2 regions of the Pseudomonas sp. GD03875 genome follow, and region 2 is predicted to be linked to the other one. Evidence: predicted binding sites of a transcription regulator. Region 2 holds the regulator's gene; the other holds the start of a gene.
What was found. Region 2 encodes LexA, which represses DNA repair genes until DNA is damaged. Its sites were predicted from a motif close to CTGTNTNNNNANACAG; they were not measured.
Positions count from the first base shown of each region.

Region 1: a site for LexA is predicted at 1,842-1,857, ahead of recN (DNA repair protein RecN). Genes of this name have one in related genera too.

Region 1 is NZ_JAOCCV010000007.1:194,801-198,205, forward strand. It holds gene dnaK (molecular chaperone DnaK) at 1-1,064, opposite strand, end outside; gene grpE (nucleotide exchange factor GrpE) at 1,164-1,766, opposite strand; gene recN (DNA repair protein RecN) at 1,883-3,405, shown strand, end outside.
Region 2 is NZ_JAOCCV010000001.1:33,678-37,082, reverse strand. It holds gene topA (type I DNA topoisomerase) at 1-10, shown strand, start outside; gene N5D30_RS00215 (DUF6586 family protein) at 83-601, shown strand; gene N5D30_RS00210 (hypothetical protein) at 724-957, shown strand; gene sulA (SOS-induced cell division inhibitor SulA) at 993-1,460, opposite strand; gene lexA (transcriptional repressor LexA) at 1,478-2,089, opposite strand; gene N5D30_RS00195 (TetR/AcrR family transcriptional regulator) at 2,331-3,038, shown strand; gene N5D30_RS00190 (L,D-transpeptidase) at 3,079-3,405, shown strand, end outside.

The DNA.
Region 1 (3,405 bases), on a different contig from region 2:
TCGGCGACCTTCTGCTGCACCAGCGGCATGCGGGTCTGGCCGCCGACCAAGATCACTTCGTCGATGCCACCGACATCCAGACCGGAGTCCTTCAGGGCGATGCGGCACGGCTCGATGGTACGGGCGACCAGGTCTTCGACCAGGGCTTCCAGCTTGGCGCGGGAAATCTTCACGTTGAGGTGCTTCGGACCGGTCTGGTCTGCAGTGATGTACGGCAGGTTGACGTCGGTCTGCTGGGCCGAGGACAGCTCGATCTTGGCCTTCTCGCCGGCTTCCTTCAGGCGCTGCATGGCCAGCGGATCGCCCTTCAGGTCGATGCCGGACTCTTTCTTGAACTCGTCGACGAGATAGTCGATCAGGCGCAGGTCGAAGTCCTCACCACCGAGGAAGGTGTCGCCGTTGGTGGCCAGAACCTCGAACTGGTGCTCGCCGTCGACTTCGGCGATCTCAATCACCGACACGTCGAAGGTACCGCCACCCAGGTCATAGACGATCACGGTGTGGTCGCCCTTGGCCTTGTCCATGCCGTAGGCCAGGGCCGCGGCAGTCGGTTCGTTGATGATGCGCTTGACGTCCAGGCCGGCGATGCGGCCGGCGTCCTTGGTGGCCTGGCGCTGGCTGTCGTTGAAGTAGGCCGGCACGGTGATCACCGCCTCGGTCACGGCCTCGCCCAGGTAGTCCTCGGCGGTCTTCTTCATCTTCTTCAGCACTTCCGCGGAAATCTGCGGCGGCGCCATCTTCTGGCCCTTCACTTCGACCCAGGCGTCACCGTTGTCGGCCTTGGCGATCTTGTAGGGGACCATCTTGATGTCTTTCTGCACGACTTCTTCGTCGAAGCGGCGGCCGATCAGACGCTTCACCGCGTACAGAGTGTTGTGCGGGTTGGTCACCGCCTGACGCTTGGCGGACTGGCCGACCAAAATCTCGCCGTCGTTGGTGTAGGCGATGATCGACGGGGTGGTACGACCGCCCTCGGCGTTCTCGATGACTTTGACGTTACCGTTTTCCAGGATGGCGACGCAGGAGTTGGTGGTCCCCAGGTCGATACCGATGATTTTGCCCATGAATGTTCTCCCGAAACTTTGGATTTTCCGACGCCTCGTTTCTAGGGCGGCGGCAGCAATAAAACGCTTGACTCAGAAATGGGGGTGGCCCGGCGGATTTCAAGCCTGCTCGTCGATCGAGGGCGGCGGCGTGGTCGGCGACTTGCTCACCACGACCATGGCCGGGCGCAGCAGGCGGCCGTTGAGCAGGTAGCCCTTCTGGAACACCTTGAGCACGGTGTTCGGCTCGACATGGGTGCTCTCTTCCATCGCCATCGCCTGGTGGTGTTCCGGGTTGAACGGCGCGCCATGCGGATCGACCGCCTCCAGCTGGTAGCGCTTGAGGGTGTCGTGGAACAGCTTGAGGGTCAGCTCGATACCTTCGCGCATGGCCTTGCTCACCTCGTCGGTGGCGCTGCTCATCTCCAGGCCGCGCTCCAGGCTGTCGACCACCGGCAGCAGGTCGTTGGCGAACTTCTCCAGGGCGAACTTGTGCGCCTTCTCCACGTCCTGTTCGGCGCGACGACGCACGTTCTGCAGGTCGGCGGCCACGCGCAGGGACTGGTCCTGAGCCGCGGCCAGCTGCTCTTCGAGGAGCTGCACGCGGGCAGCCAGCTCGTCGCCGGCGGCCGCCTCGGGCGCCAGTTGCTCTTCCGGGTTCGTCGTGTCCAGGGTCTGTTCGTCTGCCATTGCTTCCTCCTGTCTATAACGTCGGCGGGTCATGGCCCGCGCTTCTTGCCGCCTATATGGGGGCCGGTCGCACGGTTTCAAGGGTTATTGCCGGGACAAAACAAAACACTGTATAAATAGCCAGCACAACTTTTCTGGGAGCGCTCTCCATGCTGGTGCACCTGTCCGTTCACAACTACGCCATCGTCGAACATCTGGATCTCGAACTGGAACGCGGCATGACGGTGATCACCGGCGAGACCGGCGCCGGCAAGTCGATCATGCTCGACGCCCTCGGCCTGGCCCTGGGCGACCGCGGCGACAGCGGCGTGGTACGCCCCGGCGCCGACAAGGCCGACATCCTCGCCAGCTTCGACCTGGAAGATATTGCCGAGGCCCGCGCCTGGCTCGCCGAGCGCGACCTGGACAACGACGGCCCGTGCATCCTGCGCCGGGTCATCACCAGCGAGGGCCGCTCGCGCGGCTACATCAACGGCACGCCCTGCCCGCTCGGCGACCTCAAGGCCCTGGGCGAACTGCTGATCGACATCCACAGCCAGCACGAACACCAGTCGCTGCTCAAGCCGGACACCCACCGCCGCCTGCTCGACGAGTACGCCGGCAGCCAGGAACTGGCACGCCAAGTCCAGCTGGCGGCCCAGCGCTGGCGTCAGACGCGCCAGGAGCTGCAACGCCTTTCCTCCAGCAGTGACGAGCAGCGCGCCCGCCACCAGTTGCTCAGCTACCAGTTGGAAGAACTGGAGAACCTGGCCCTGGGCGACAACGAGCTGGAACAGCTGGAGCAGGAGCACAAGGCCCTGAGCAATGCCGAACAGCTGCTCGGCGCCTGTCGCCAGGTGCTCGACCTGTGCAGCGAGAGCGATGCCGGCAACGTGCTCTCCGCCCTCACCGCCAGCCTCAATCGCCTCACGGCCTTCAGCAGTCAGCCTGGCGCTCTCGGCGAAGCGACCAACCTGCTGGCCAGTGCGCAGATCCAGGTGGAGGAGGCGGTCGGCGAACTGAACCGCTTCCTCGACCACTTCGACGCCGACCCGCAGCGCCAGCAATTGCTGGAAGAGCGCCTGGACGCCATCTACAACCTGGCGCGCAAGCATCGGGTGCAACCCTTCGAGCTGGCCGAACTGCAGCAGCGCCTGCTGGAGGAACTGGAAAGCCTCAACGCCGACGACGAGGCGGTGGAGCGCCTGGGCGAGGAACTGGCCGCCTACGCCCGCCACTACCAGGAAAAAGCTGCCGAGCTGAGCACCCTGCGCCAGCAGGCCGCCAGCCGCCTGGCCGAAGCCGCCCAGGCGGAAATGCAGACCCTGGGCATGCCTGGCGGCCGCTTCAGCATCCAGCTGCAGGCCGGCAACGCGGAAGAACTGCAGCCCCATGGCCTGGAGCAGGTGGAGTTCCTGGTCAGCGCCAACCCGGGCCAGCCGCTGAAACCCCTGGCCAAGGTCGCCTCAGGCGGGGAACTATCACGCATCAGCCTGGCGATCCAGGTGATCACCGCGCAGACCTCGCGGGTGCCGACCCTGGTGTTCGACGAAGTCGACGTCGGCATCGGCGGCCCCACCGCCGAGGTGGTCGGCCAGTTGCTGCGCCGCCTCGGCGAGCGCGGCCAGGTATTGACCGTGACCCACCTGCCCCAGGTGGCCGCGCAGGGCCACCAGCATCTGTTCGTGCACAA
Region 2 (3,405 bases):
CAAGCGCTGAGCGTCCGCGCCTCGCCCGCGGCCGGGTGGGGCGCCTCCCTGATCATCCGCACGGCGGCTAGCGAGGCAGTCCATGGCCCACGAACTCTATACCCGCACCAACCAGAAGATCTTCTTCTCCGGGCTGGCCCTGGAAAGCCTGCGCAAGGCCGAGGCCGGCGAGGCGGTAAACGCCCAGGCGCTGGTACAGGCCGAGCGCGAAGCCGCGCTGTTCCACCTGTACGGTGCGGTGCTCGGTCTCTGCCACGAGATCGCCGGCTACTACAAGACTGCCGAGGCCAACGCTCCACGGGTCGAGCTGCTGCTCAACCCTGAGACGCTGCAGGCCTCGCCGAGCCCCGAGCTGTCCGAATTGCTGGAGATCGCCCAGCAGCCGGAAAGCTGGCTGGCCCGCCTGCTGGCCGCCCACGCCGAACTGTTCCAGCCACCCCAGGCGCCGAAGACCGCAAAGGTCGATCCGACCCTGCCGCTGATCACTGCGGTCAGCGTCCAGGAAGAGCCGCAACCGTTGAGTCGCGAAGAACTGGAAAGCTGGCGCCAGCAGTTGAAGCAACTGGTGCTGCGTTACCGTGGCTCGCTGAGCGAGTGCTGAGCGGGGCCGCCCATCGCCTGCCGACAGGCGCTTTCTGTGATGCGCATCCATGATGCCCTACCGCTGGACTAGGGCGTTCGCGTGGGGACTGTTACACTGGCGGCCTATCAGGAGACCCCGACATGTCCACTTCCTTTCTCGAAATCGTCGAACTGCCCGACGGCCGCATCATTCTGCGCCGCGCCGAGGATGAGGAAGTGCTGGTGACCCTGGACTTCTCGGCGGACGCCAAGGCCTTCCTCCAGGGGCATCACGTCGAGGTGGCCAAGGCCATGCTCAACGTCGGCGTGCAGATGGCCGGCCGGCTGGCCGAAGGCGAGATCGAGCAGGAAGAGCAGCCGCGCGTGCTGCACTGAGTCCTCAAGCGGGCTCTTATCGAAGCATCACCCCATCAATCCAGACGAATATTCAGACTCTGCGCACTGCCCAGGCGCGCGGCGCTGGTCAGGCTCGCCCGCTGGCCAGGCTGCAGGTCGATCCAGCTCACCACGGTATGGCTACGGCCGAGGCGCAATGCCTCGCGCGTGAGATCGAGCACGTCCTGGCCGGCACGTGGTTGCAGTACCAGCAGGCGACCCAGGTCGAGGCCGGCACCACGTAGCCAGGCATTGGTGATGGAGGAGGGTGGGGCGACCAGGGTGAGCCAGCGTTCGTCCTGATTGCGGCTGAGCTCGCGCAGTACCGGCCCCAGCAGGTGCCGGCAATGACCGAGGGAGCCTGACAGGCGCAGTTCGCTGAAAGGCTCCGGCTCGTCGAGCCAGGGCGCCTCCACGGGCTCTTCGAGCAGCGGCAGGGTGTTGCCGATGAAGGCCTGGAACAGCGGGAGTTGCGAAGTATTCAGCGACTGCGGGAACTGCATGAAGCTCTCCTTGGTTCTCAGCGGCGGATCACGCCTACGCTCAGGCCTTCGATCACCAGGTCCTGTTCTTCGAGATTGACTTCGATGGGGGCGAACTCGGGGTTCTCGGCGATCAGCAGGACCTTGTTGCCGGTGCGCTGGAAGCGCTTGACCGTGACCTCGTCGTCGATGCGCGCCACCACGACCTGGCCGTTGCGGGCCTCGCGGGTGGTGTGCACGGCCAGCAGGTCGCCGTCGAGGATGCCGATGTCCTTCATGCTCATGCCACGCACGCGCAACAGGTAGTCGGCCTTGGGATGGAAGAACTCCGGATTGATCTTGCAGGAATCTTCCACGTTCTGCTGGGCGAGGATGGGGGCGCCGGCTGCGACCCGGCCGATCACCGGCAGGCCTTCCTCTTCCGCGGCGGCCGGCTCGAAGCCGGGGATGCGGATGCCGCGCGAGGCGCCGGGCGTCATCTCGATCGCGCCCTTGCGGGCCAGCGCCTTGAGGTGCTCCTCGGCGGCGTTGGGGGACTTGAAGCCCAGTTCCTGCGCGATCTCGGCCCGGGTCGGCGGGTAGCCGTTGTCTTCCAGGCAGCGCTTGATGAAGGCGAGGATTTCGGATTGTCGCGGCGTCAGTTTGAGCATGCGGGCGGTCTGTCTGTTTATACAGTTGCTGTGATTATATACAGTGATTCGGCGCTGGCAATCTTTCTTTGCGTTGCGGTTGGAGGGTCATTCATGCCGCCTGGCGGAGCGCGCCGACATTTACCTTCATTCGGCTATGGTTAAATGCCTGACCGATCAGCCATGAAAGTCACCGTCCCGCTTGACAGGCCCACAAGCTGAAACGTATGTTTCAAACAAGTGTTTGTCAGGTGTATATCTCATGGCTCAATCGGAAACTGTCGAGCGCATACTGGATGCCGCGGAACAGCTGTTCGCGGAGAAGGGCTTCGCCGAGACCTCGCTACGTCTGATCACCAGCAAGGCCGGAGTCAACCTGGCTGCTGTGAACTATCACTTCGGCTCCAAGAAGGCGCTGATCCAGGCGGTGTTCTCCCGCTTCCTCGGGCCGTTCTGCATCAGCCTGGAGCGCGAACTGGACCGCCGCCTCGCCAAGCCGGACGCCAAGGCCAGTCTCGAAGATCTGCTGGAAATGCTCGTGGAGCAGGCCCTGGCGGTGAAGCCGCGCAGCGGTAACGACCTCTCCATCTTCATGCGTCTGCTCGGCCTGGCCTTCAGCCAGAGCCAGGGTCATCTGCGCAAGTATCTGGAGGAGGTGTACGGCAAGGTGTTTCGCCGCTACATGCTGCTGCTCAACGAGGCCGCGCCCAGGCTGCCGCCGCTGGAAATCTTCTGGCGCGTGCACTTCATGCTGGGTGCCGCGGCGTTCAGCATGTCCGGGATCAAGGCGCTGCGCGCCATCGCCGAGAACGATTTTGGCGTGGATACCTCCATCGAGCAGGTGATGCGCCTGATGGTCCCGTTCCTCGCCGCCGGCATGCGTGCCGAGAGTGGGGTCAGCGACGACGTGCTCGCCACCGCCCAGTTCAAGCCGCGGACCAAGTCGCAGGTCGCCGCCAAGGCGCTCTGACGCTGTGCCCGAGCGGAGCGATGGGCTAAGCTAGCGGCCCATGCGCCCGCTCGACTTCCTGCATATCTCCATCGCCGACCAGCGCCTGTACGGCTTTGCCGACGGGCAACTGGTCGTGCGCCTGCCCGTCTCCACCGCCCTCAACGGGCCCGGCGAACTCGGCGGTTCCAACTGCACGCCCCGTGGCCGGCATCAGGTGCGGGCGAAGATCGGCGACGGCCTGCCCCTGGGCGCGGTGCTGCGCGGGCGGCGCTGGACCGGCGAAGTCTGGTCCGAGGCATTGGATGTGCAATTCCCCGGCCGCGACTGGATTCTCACCCGCATCCTCTGGCTCAGCGGCTGCGAGCGCGGTATCAACCGCCTGGGC